One region of the Nonomuraea sp. MTCD27 genome, then DNA from elsewhere that is predicted to be linked to it. Evidence: riboswitches for the same ligand, from Rfam matches in the RefSeq annotation. Region 1 holds a riboswitch; each other region holds the start of a gene.
The links. Region 1 has a riboswitch for cobalamin ahead of ACBJ59_RS08930 (ribonucleoside-diphosphate reductase subunit alpha). Riboswitches for the same ligand answer to the same signal wherever they lie in the genome.

Region 2: it holds a riboswitch for cobalamin, as region 1 does, so the genes downstream of both, ACBJ59_RS30960 (CbtB-domain containing protein) here and ACBJ59_RS08930 (ribonucleoside-diphosphate reductase subunit alpha) in region 1, are expected to answer to the same signal.
Region 3: it holds a riboswitch for cobalamin, as region 1 does, so the genes downstream of both, cobN (cobaltochelatase subunit CobN) here and ACBJ59_RS08930 (ribonucleoside-diphosphate reductase subunit alpha) in region 1, are expected to answer to the same signal.

Annotation. Positions count from the first base shown of each region.
Region 1 covers NZ_JBGNUW010000003.1:168,494-172,161, forward strand. The annotation lists gene ACBJ59_RS08920 (SAM-dependent methyltransferase) at 1-425, shown strand, start outside; gene ACBJ59_RS08925 (tripartite tricarboxylate transporter substrate-binding protein) at 523-1,488, shown strand; cobalamin riboswitch at 1,493-1,690, shown strand; gene ACBJ59_RS08930 (ribonucleoside-diphosphate reductase subunit alpha) at 1,809-3,668, shown strand, end outside.
Region 2 covers NZ_JBGNUW010000011.1:260,832-264,499, forward strand. The annotation lists gene ACBJ59_RS30945 (nitroreductase/quinone reductase family protein) at 1-360, shown strand, start outside; gene ACBJ59_RS30950 (hypothetical protein) at 541-1,266, shown strand; gene ACBJ59_RS30955 (STAS domain-containing protein) at 1,285-1,638, opposite strand; cobalamin riboswitch at 1,827-1,956, shown strand; gene ACBJ59_RS30960 (CbtB-domain containing protein) at 1,991-2,182, shown strand; gene ACBJ59_RS30965 (CbtA family protein) at 2,204-2,998, shown strand; gene ACBJ59_RS30970 (histidine phosphatase family protein) at 3,008-3,668, shown strand, end outside; gene ACBJ59_RS30975 (VWA domain-containing protein) at 3,649-3,668, shown strand, end outside.
Region 3 covers NZ_JBGNUW010000011.1:270,405-274,072, reverse strand. The annotation lists gene ACBJ59_RS31000 (precorrin-8X methylmutase) at 1-286, opposite strand, end outside; gene cobG (precorrin-3B synthase) at 283-1,683, opposite strand; cobalamin riboswitch at 1,686-1,811, shown strand; gene cobN (cobaltochelatase subunit CobN) at 1,865-3,668, shown strand, end outside.

The DNA of each region.
Region 1 (3,668 bases):
GGGCCCGTTTCGTCCAGGCCGACCTGCTGGATCCGGCGGAAGTGCTGGCCGGGGCCGGTGAGTTCCTGGACCTCGACCAGCCGATCGCCGTGCTGCTGGTGTCGATCCTGCACTTCCTGCCGGACTCCGCGCACCCCCAGCAGGCGGTGGGCGTGCTCCGCGAGCGGATGGCGCCGGGCGGCTATCTGGTGATCTCGCACGCCACGACCATGGCGCACCTGGAGGACGAGGAGCGCGGCGGCTCCTCCGCCCGGGGCGGGACCGACCGGACCCCGGCCCGGATCCGCGCGTTCTTCGGCGGGTTCCCGCTGGAGCCGCCGGGGCTCGTGCAGGCCACCGACTGGCGTCCGGACCGGCCCAAGCTGGTGGGCGACTGGTCGTTGCCGTCGTCGCTCATGGCCGGGGTCGGCAAGAAAACCCAATAAGTTTAAAAATCACGAAAAAGCGCGAAGAAAAGCGATTTGTGTTGTTTGTCGCGACCCGGGTGTGTAGCGGTGCGTAATGGGTTATTAACCTAGGGTAATGGGGGATTCGGGGGAGAAGCAGATGCGCCGGCGGCGGTTCCTGGCCTGGGGGCTGGGAGTCACGGCCTGCGCCGCCGGTTGCGGTACGGAGCGCACCGGCGGGGACGTGCCGCGTACCGGATTCTCCATCAATCCGAGCGGGCCGCGCTGGGCCCCCGTGGGGCGGGCGTTCGCCGGGGCGGCCCGTACCGCCGGGTTCCAGTCCGGCGCCGGCACGCCCATCACGGTGACCGGCCTGCCCGCGCTGGCCGCGGCCGAGCTGAACAACGGCCAGAGCCTGCTCGACACCGGCACCCCGCTGGCCAGGCTCAGCGGCGAGGTCGAGGTCGTGGTCGTGCCCGACGCCTCGCCGGTCAAGGACTTCGACGACCTCGGCGCCCGGCTGGTCGCCTCGCCCGGCCGGACACCGCTGGTGGGCGGGCCGCAGGGCGAGCCCGACCACCTGCTGTTCGGCCTGATCGCCAAGGCCCTCGGCGCGGACACCAGGCAGGTCGAGTACACCGGCTACCCCAGCCGCGGCGAGGCGGCCACCGCGCTGCTGGCCGGTAAGGGAGCCGCCGCCGCGGGACCGCTGACCGGCTGGCGCGCCGGCATCGGCCGCGGCCGGGTCAGGGCGCTGGCGGTGTCCTCGGCCACCCGCGTGCCCGAGCTCGACGTGCCGACGCTGCTGGAGTGCGGCGTGCGGGTGGACTTCGCGGACTGGGTGGCCGCCTTCGGGCCCGAGGACATGGCCGACGAGAGCCGCGAGGCGGCCCTGCGCATGTGCGAGGTGGTGATCGGCTCGACCGGCTGGGAGGCGGCGTGCCGGGCCGCCGGCTGGTTGTCGATCCCCCTCGTCGGCGACGACTTCGCCCGCTGGGTCGGCACCGAGATCGCCCGCACCCGCGCGGTCCTGCGGGACCTCGGACTGCTCGACACCACCAAAGCCACAACATGCTGGGGTAGTTGCGGGAACGGCCACTAGATGTAGGATCCTGGTCGTCGCTGGTTCGCCTCTCCGGAGGCGGAGCAAAAGGGAACCCGGTGAGATTCCGGGGCTGCCCCGCAGCGGTGAGCGGGAACGACCGCCGTCATTGTGCACTGGAGAGATCCGGGAAGCGACGGCCAGTAGGAGCCATGGAGCGCGCCCGCGAGCCCGAAGACCTGCCAGCGTCGTGCCGGGCCGTGTCCGGCACGAAGTGTTCAGGGCCTCGAGGGCGGGCCGGAGCGCGACGCGGCCGGTGATCCGGTTCGCCGTGCTCTCGCGTGCCCTCACGGGGATGAGCTCGCGAGGAGAGAGAGCACGTGACTCAGATCGTTGAGGTTGACCGCCGCCTGGCCATCGAGGAGGCCGCCGCCCGGGTGATCACCGACCCGGCCAACTCGCGGGTCGCCGCCCGGCTGCTGGCCGAGGAGATCGCCGACGAGGCGGCCGCGCACGGCGTGCGGACGTTCTCGGAGTCCATCGCCGCCACCCACGCGGCCGGGCTCGTGCAGGACGGGCTGGCGGAGTTCGTCGCCGCGCACGCCGCCGAGCTGGACGCGCTGGTCTCCGCCGAGGCGGACGACCGGTTCGAGTATTTCGGGCTGCGCACGGTGTACGACCGCTACCTGCTGCGCCACCCCGAGACGCGCGGGGTGCTGGAGCGGCCGCAGCACTTCTTCCTGCGCGTGGCCTGCGGGTTGTCGGAGTCGGTGGCCGAGGCGGCGGAGCTGTACGCGCTCATGTCCACGCTGTCGTACCTGCCCAGCTCGCCCACCCTGTTCAACTCCGGCTCGCGCCGGCCGCAGCTGTCGTCCTGCTTCCTGCTCGACTCGCCGCGCGACGAGCTGGAGGGCATCTACGACAGGTACGGGCAGGTGGCCCGGCTGTCCAAGTACGCCGGGGGCATCGGCATCTCCTGGACCCGGGTGCGCTCGCGCGGCTCCCTGATCAGGGGTACGAACGGCCACTCCAACGGCATCGTGCCCTGGCTGCGCACGCTGGACTCCTCGGTGGCGGCGGTCAACCAGGGCGGCCGGCGCAAGGGGGCGGCCTGCGTCTACCTGGAGACCTGGCACGCCGACATCGAGGAGTTCCTGGAGCTGCGCGACAACACCGGCGAGGACGCCCGCCGCACCCACAACCTGAACCTGGCCAACTGGGTCCCCGACGAGTTCATGCGCCGGGTCGAGGCGGACGGGACGTGGTCGCTGTTCGACCCGAAGGAGGTGCCCGACCTCACGGACCTGTACGGGGAGGAGTTCACGGCCGCGTACCGCGCGTACGAGGCGGCCGGGCGGTACGTCCGGCAGATCCCCGCCAGGACACTGTACGGCCGGATGATGCGCACCCTCGCCCAGACCGGCAACGGCTGGATGACGTTCAAGGACGCCGCCAACCGCACCTCCAACCAGACCGCCCGCCCCGAGAACGTCATCCACCTGTCGAACCTCTGCACCGAGATCCTCGAGGTCACCAGCGACGCCGAGACGGCCGTCTGCAACCTCGGCTCGGTCAACCTGGCCGCCCACCTGACCGGGGACGGCGCCGGGCAGGACATGGACTGGGAGCGGCTGCGCCGGACCGTGCGCACCGCCGTCCGCTTCCTCGACCGCACCATCGACCTCGGCTTCTACCCCACGCCCGAGGCCGAGGCGGCCAACAAGCGGTGGCGGCCCATCGGGCTGGGCGTGATGGGGCTGGCCGACGTCTTCTTCACGCTGCGGCTGCCGTTCGACTCACCGCGGGCGCTGGAGCTGTCCACCAGGATCGCCGAGGAGATCGCGCTGGCCGCGTACGACACCTCGGCCGACCTGGCGGCCGAGCGCGGAAGGCACCCGTCGTACGCCGACACGCGGGCCGCCGGGGGAGTGCTGCACCCCGACCACTACGGCGCGGCCGGTTCGCCGCGCTGGGACGCGCTCCGCGAGAAGATCGCGGAGACCGGCCTGCGGAACTCGCTCATGGTCGCCATCGCCCCGACCGCGACGATCGCCTCCATCGCCGGCTGCTACGAGTGCATCGAGCCGCAGGTGTCCAACGTGTTCAAGCGGGAGACCCTGTCGGGCGAGTTCTTGCAGGTCAACCGGTATTTGGTGGCCGATCTGCAGGCGCGCGGGCTGTGGACCCAGCAGGTGCGCGACGACCTCAAGCGCGCCGACGGCTCGGTGCAGACCGTGCCC
Region 2 (3,668 bases), on a different contig from region 1:
CGGATGGTGACCCTGCGGGTGCCGGGCCGGCGTACCGGGCGGGTCATCTCCTTCCCGCTGGTCGTCGCGGACCACGAGGGCGAGCGCTACCTGGTGGCGATGCTCGGCCAGGAGACCAACTGGGTGCGCAATGTCCGCGCGGCCGGCGGGCTGGCGGTGCTGCGGCACGGCCGGCAGGAGACCGTACGTCTGGACGAGGTGGACGCCGGGGACCGTGCGCCCGTCCTCCGCCGCTACCTGGCCGTCTCGCCGGGCGGCCGCACCCACATCCCGGTGGACCGGCGGGCGCCGCTGGCTGAGTTCGAGCGGATCGCCGCGCGGTATCCGGTCTTCCGCATCACCCCGGTCGAGACACGGTGACCGCGTCCCCTGGCCGGTCGCCCCCGTGAGCCGCCGGGGTCACGAACCCGGCGCGGGCCGATGCCGGGATCATCACGTTCCCCGCCCGAGACCACGCTTCCCTGCCCTGATCAGCCGCCGAATGTCACCTTCCGAACACGGCAGGCGGCCCCGGCCGGAGTGGTGAGGTAGTCAGAGATCATGCTCCTCCTCCGGTTGTCCAGCGCCCTGTGCATCGCCGCGATGCTCGCCCTCACCGCCTGCAGCGAGGATCCCGCGGCCCGCGCCGCCCGTACCCACGCCGAACAGATCGCCGAGCGGCTCGGCCGCGGCCTGTCCTGGAACTCGGAGGACATCGGCCACGCGCTCTCCCGCGACGCGGACGTCGACGTGTACTCCGTGACCGGCACCAGGTACAGCGTCAGCGACCAGGGACGCGTCCTGCTGCGGATCCGCGCCACGAGCCCGGTGGATCGGGACGGTGAGCCGCTCGGCAGGACGAGCTCCCCGAGTCCCGCCGCGGTGGCCGTCGTGTGCTTCGAGATCTCGGTCTCCTACTCCGACACGGGCGTGGCCGAGGTCGACTGCCCGGCGGGCGAGCCGCGCTCCTTCCGCGCCCCGGCGGAGATCCCCCGCACCGCGTACGAGTGGCTGAAGACGCGCCTGCCCGCAACCCCCGACCTGGCGGCCGCCCGCGAGGTCGTCGACCGGCTGGACCTGGACGACCGCATCGGCAAGGACGTGGCCGAGGTCGACGGGGTGATCGGCATCGCGTTGCGGGAGCGGCCGGGGGTGTGCCTGTTCGCCCGCGTCCGGCCGGGGGACGTACAGGTCTGGTGGCCCTCCCGCGTCCAGGCGATGCCCGGGGAGAGCAGTTGCAGCGCAGCCGAGGCCGCTCACGGCCACGCCCAGCGCCCGCCCCACTGACCGGCGCGGGCCGGCGGGTCAGCCGGTCGGCGGCGGGAACACGCGGTCGAGGCCGGTGATCTCCAGCAGCCGTACGACACTCCGCGAGCTCCTCGTCACCCGCAGGCTCCCCCGCCCCGCCACCGCCTGGTTACGCGCGGCGACCAGCACGGCCAGGCCGCGGGCGTCGATGAAACCCACCTGGCCCAGGTCGAGCAGGAGATGGGTGCCCCGCTGGGCGAGCACGCGGGCCACGCACGCGCGGAAGACCGACTCCGAGGCCAGGTCGAGCTCTCCGGACGCCCTGATCACCACCTGGTCGTCCGTCCGGGTCACCTGAAGGACCAGGCCAGCCTCCCCTCCCGGCAGGTGAGGGTCCATCGGGGACGACATGAGGGGGAACCTAAGACCGGCCCATCACGCCGCGCTAGGGCCAAAGGTCCCGAATTTAACCCTCCCACTCCCGGCGTCTCGTCAAGAAAGGCCCGCCCGCCTGAACTCCCCGGACTCACTCCGGGGACCCCGGCGCTCAGGCCCCCTCACCCACCAGCCCATCGGCCGGGACGTATTGACGCGAACAGGAGGAACAGATACGTTCCGGTAGATTTCACGGTTGTCCAAGGGAAATCCGGTGAGATGCCGGTGCGGACGCGCCACTGTATCCGGGACGTAGATCCCGGGAGCCAGGTCGCTTGGCAGCCGTGACCTCGAAGGCGGGACGCGTCATCCCTGAGGAGGCTTTTGCATGAGTGATCTGACCACTCCCACCACCACCATCCCCTTTCCACGCCTGCGCGCCTGGCTGCCGGCCGTGGCACTGCTGCTGCTCGTCGCGTACCTGGTCCTGATGGACAACGGCGCCGTGTCCCAGACGGGCGCGTTCCTGCACGAGCTGATGCACGACGGGCGGCACCTGCTCGGCGTGCCGTGCCACTGAGGCCCCGGCATGGTACGGAACTTGCTGGTCAGAGGTCTGCTCGTAGGCCTGCTGGCCGGATCGGTCGCGGGCGGCTTCGCCTTCGTCTTCGGGGAACCGCGCGTGGACAGCGCGATCGCCCTGGAGGAGGCGGCCGCGGCCCAGACCCGGGCCGCTCCGGCAGAGGCGCACGAGGGTCACGATCACGGCGAAGGGGCCGAGGTCAGCAGGCCCGTGCAGAAGGCGGGGCTCTTCCTGGCCACCGGGCTCTACGGGCTGGCCGTGGGCGGCGTGTTCGCCCTCGTGTTCGCGGGCCTGCGGGGCCGGGTCGGGTCGCGCTCGGACGGGCGGCTGGCCCTGGCCTCCGCCGGTACGGCCTTCGTCGCCGTCATCCTCGTCCCTTTCGTGAAATATCCAGCCAACCCGCCCGCTGTCGGTGACCCGGCGACGATCGGCAACCGCACTCTGCTGTACGTGGTGATGGTCCTCGTCGGGCTGGCCGCGGTGGCGGTCGCGGTGGCCACGGCCCGCCGGGCGAGCTCCGCGGATCCGTGGGTCCGGTGGGTCTCGGCGGTGGGCTCCTTCCTGGTTCCGGTGGTGGCGGCGTGGGTGCTGCTGCCACCGGTGCACGAGGTGCCCGCCGGGTTCCCCGCCACGCTGCTGTGGGAGTTCAGGCTCGCCTCGCTCGGCACGCAACTCGTCTTCTGGGCGGCGTTCGGCGTGCTGTTCGGGTGGGTGAGCGACAGAGCGGCCCGAGCGGTTCAGGCCGACCCGGCTCGTACGGCCGGTGCAACTCGTACCGGCGGCGCTGCCGGTGCCGCCGTCGAGCCGGGCTGAGCTCGGTTGTTGTTCGTCCGGCACGCGACGACGCCGGGGATGCGGGCTGCCCGTTTCCCCGGCGCCACGGACACCGACCACACCAACGCCGACCCGGCCGGCCTCGCCAGAGCCGCCTCCTTGGCCGCCATGGCGGGCTGGACCGCACCGGGAGTCATGGCGGGCGCGGCTGTCTGGGTCTCGCCCGTGCGGGCCGCGTGGCAGACCGCCGCCGCGATGGGGCTGGAGGCGCGCGTGGCTCCGGCCCTCAGGGAAGCCGACTGCGGCCGGTGGGGCGGGCTGACGTATGAACAGGTCGCGCGGGAGGAGCCGGAGGCGCTGGCCAGATGGCTGGCGGATCCGCACGCGGCCCCGCACGGCGGCGAGAGCCTGGCCGCTCTCGCCGAACGGGTCGGGGACTGGCTGGAAGCGGTACGCCAGAATCCCACCCACCCCGAGGCGGTCACCGGCCGGGCGCAACCCGCCGGCGCCGTACGCCCTGAGGTGGTCGTCATCTGTGATGTCGGTGTGATCCGGGCGGCGCTCGGGCATGCGCTGGGGCTGGATCCGCTCAGCACCGCCCGTTTCGACATCGCGCCGCTGTCCTTCACCGAGCTGACCGTCACGCGAACTGGCCGGCGGGTCGCTCATGTCAACCGGAAGGTTCTGTCTTGGTCAACACCTACCCGTT
Region 3 (3,668 bases), on a different contig from region 1:
ACACCACCTCGTTGGCGGCGGGCAGCCTGCTGATGGTCACCCCGGAGGCCACCATCCGCGCGTCGCACAACACCGGGGCGCCCCCGCGCAGGGCTCGCCGCGCCCGCGTCACCACCTCGCTCGACCAGTCCAGGTCCGCCACCAGGTCGGTCATGCCGCAGGCGTGGATCATCCGCACCGCCACCTGCGCCACCTCGGGCGGCAGGCCGGTGAGATCGGTCTCGGCGCGGATGGTCGCGAACGAGCGCCGGTAGATCTCGGCGCCGTCGCGGATGTAGTCGGTCACTGGCGGTGTTCCTCGTATCCGTCGGTGGTGGCGATCAGCTGGACGACCCGGCCGCTCGGCAGGCCGCAGCGCCGCTCACATCCGGCCCAGTGCACGGGTGTCTCGGGCGCCTCGTCCAGGCCGGCCACCCAGCGGCGGGCGTCGGCCTGGACGTCCGCCCGGGACTTCGCGCAGCCGGGGCGGCCGGTGCAGGCGGTGACGCCGGCCCAGGGGGAGCCGGGGTCGGTGGCGAGGCCGGCGATGTCGAGCGCGTCCGTGATGCGGTCGGCCTCGGCGGGGGAGAGGTCCAGCAGCACGGCGGTCCGCCAGGGGGTCAGGCGGATGACGCCGCCGCCGGCCAGCGCCCGCGCCTGCCCGGGCGACAACCGGCCCAGCGGTACGACCACCTCGACCGCCACCCGCCCGTCCCGCTGCGCCACCCGCCCGGCCCGCTGCGCCACCCGCCCGGCCCGCGCCCGGCCCGGCCCGTCCCGCTCCCCGCCCGCGCCGCCTCTTGCGCTTGCTGGTGCCGCGTCGATGGCGGCCGGGTTGCTGGTAGCCGGGTTGATGGAGGCTGGGTCGCCTGTCGCGGGGCCGGTCAAGCGGGCGGTGATCCGGGCGGGGCCGTCCGGGAGCTCGTGGAGGCGCCACGCTCCGGCGCCGTCCTCGCGGGACCGCTCGTCGAGGAACGCCTCGGCGGCGGCGATCATGAGCGGGACGGCGGAGTCCGGGCCGGTGGTCAGCCCGGTGTCCGAGCCCGCCAGCAGCAGCCGCCCGTTCCGAGGGGCCATCGGCGGTGGCTCGTCCCGAGGGGCAGTCGGCGCCCGTGGCCCCGTGCCAGGACTCGCCGCGCCCTCGCCGGGAAGGGGTGCGAAGGTGACGTCCGCGCCGAGACCGGTCACGTCGCCCGTGCCGTCGTCCAGGGCGAACAGGAAGCGCCCGGGCAGTTCCGCCAGGCGCGGGTGCGCGCACAGGGCCTCGTCCAGTGCCCGTACCAGCGGCTGCGGGTCCAGGTGGCCCCCGGGGCCCCGCCCGCCGAGCGGGGAGGCGACGATGTTGCGGACCCGCTCGTGGGCCGGGGACGGCAGCAGGCCCGCCGCCGCGATCCGGGAGGCGAAGGCGGTGGGCGAGCGCAGGCCGCGGACCTGCACGTTCGCTCTCGACGTCAGCTCGATCACGCCCGAGCCGAGGTCGGCCGCGCAGGACGCCAGCTCGCGCAGCTGCGCGGGCGACACCGCGCCGCCGGGGAGGCGGACGCGGGCCAGCGGGCCGTCGGCGGCCTCGTGCACCTGTAGCGCTCCCGGACAGGCGTCAGGGCGGACACGTCCGGAAAAGTCAGCTATGGACACGATCAGGATGGTAACGCCACTTATGGGGCGGGTCGGTTCTGCCGTAGGCTCCTGCGTAGGCGATGGCATGGGAGGAAGCCGGTGCGAAACCGGCGCGGTCCCGCCACTGTGACCGGGGAGCGAACCCCACCGCAGGCCACTGCCCGGCGACGGGTGGGAAGGCCGGGGTGAGCGCTGATCCGGGAGCCAGGAGACTCCAGCCGTCGCGACACCCGCTACCGGGGCGAGGACCCCGAGGGAGGATCGTGCCGTGCCCGGCGACAGCCGTACCGTCCTGCTGCTCTCCACCTCCGACACCGACCTGCTGAGCGCCCGGGCCAGCGGAGCGGCCTACCGGTCAGGCAATCCCGCCCGCCTGACGGCCGACGACCTGCCCGCCCTGCTGGAGGGCGCCGACCTGGTCGTGGTACGCCTGCTCGGTGGCCGCCGCGCCTGGGCGGAGGGCCTCGACGCGCTGCTGGCCGGGCCGCGCCCGGTGGTGGTGCTCGGCGGGGAGCAGGCGCCGGACGCCGAGCTGATGGAGCTGTCCGCCAAATACGGTGGGGTCAGCGGCGGCGTCTGCGCCGAGGCGCACGCCTACCTGGCGCACGGCGGGCCGGCCAACCTGGCGGAGCTGCACACGTTCCTGTCCGACACCGTCCTGCTGACCGGCCACGGCTTCGCCCCGCCCGCGCCCGCCCCCGCCTGGGGCCGGCTGGAGCGCGCCGCGCACCGCCAGGACGGGCCCGTGATCGGCGTGCTCTACTACCGGGCGCACCACATGGCGGGCAACACGGCGTTCGTCGAGACGTTGTGCCGGGCCGTCGAGGACGCGGGCGGGCAGGCGCTGCCCGTCTACTGCTCGTCGCTGCGTACGGCCGAGCCCGAGCTGCTCGACACCCTGCGCGCGGCCGACGCGCTGGTGGTGACGGTGCTGGCGGCGGGCGGCTCGCGACCGGCGACCGCGAGCGCGGGCGGTGACGACGAGGCGTGGGACGTCGGCGCGCTGGCGGCCCTGGACGTGCCGATCCTGCAGGGCCTCTGCCTGACCACCTCGCGGCAGGCATGGGAGGAGAACGACGACGGGCTCTCGCCGCTGGACGCGGCCTCGCAGGTGGCGATCCCGGAGTTCGACGGGCGGATCATCACGGTGCCGTTCTCGTTCAAGGAGATCGACGAGGACGGGCTGACCGTCTACGTGGCCGACCCCGAGCGGGCCGCCCGGGTGGCGGGCATCGCCGTACGGCACGGGCTGCTGCGGCACACGCCCCCCGACCGGCGCCGGCTGGTGGTGATGTTGTCGGCGTACCCGACCAAGCACTCCCGCGTCGGCAACGCCGTCGGGCTGGACACGCCCGCCAGCACCGTCCGGTTGCTGGCCCGGCTCGCCGAGGCCGGCTACGACCTGGGCGGCGGCTTCCCCGGCGTGGCCGAGCAGGACGGCGACGCGCTCATCCACGCCCTGATCGCCGCCGGGGGACAGGACCAGGACTGGCTGACCGAGGAGCACCTGGCCGGCAACCCGGTACGCATCTCCGCCGCCTCGTACGAGCGCTGGTACCGCACGCTCCCCGCCGACCTGCGCGCCGGGATCGAGCGGCACTGGGGCCCGCCGCCGGGGGAGCTGTTCGTGCATGAGGGCGACAGCGGGACCGACATCGTCCTGGCCGCGCTGCGGGCCGGGAACCTGGTGGTCATGGTGCAGCCGCCACGCGGCTTCGGCGAGAACCCGATCGCCATCTACCACGACCCCGACCTGCCGCCCAGCCACCACTACCTGGCCGCGTACCGGTGGTTGTCGGACGAGTTCGGCGCGCACGCGATGGTGCACGTCGGCAAGCACGGCAACCTGGAGTGGCTGCCCGGCAAGTCGGCCGGGATGTCCGCCGCGTGCGGCACCGACGCGGCCATCGGCGACCTGCCGCTGATCTACCCCTTCCTCGTCAACGACCCGGGGGAGGGGACGCAGGCCAAGCGGCGCGCGCACGCCGTGCTGGTGGACCACCTGGTGCCGCCGATGGCCCGCGCCGACACCTACGGGGACATCGCCCGGCTGGAGCAGCTCCTCGACGAGC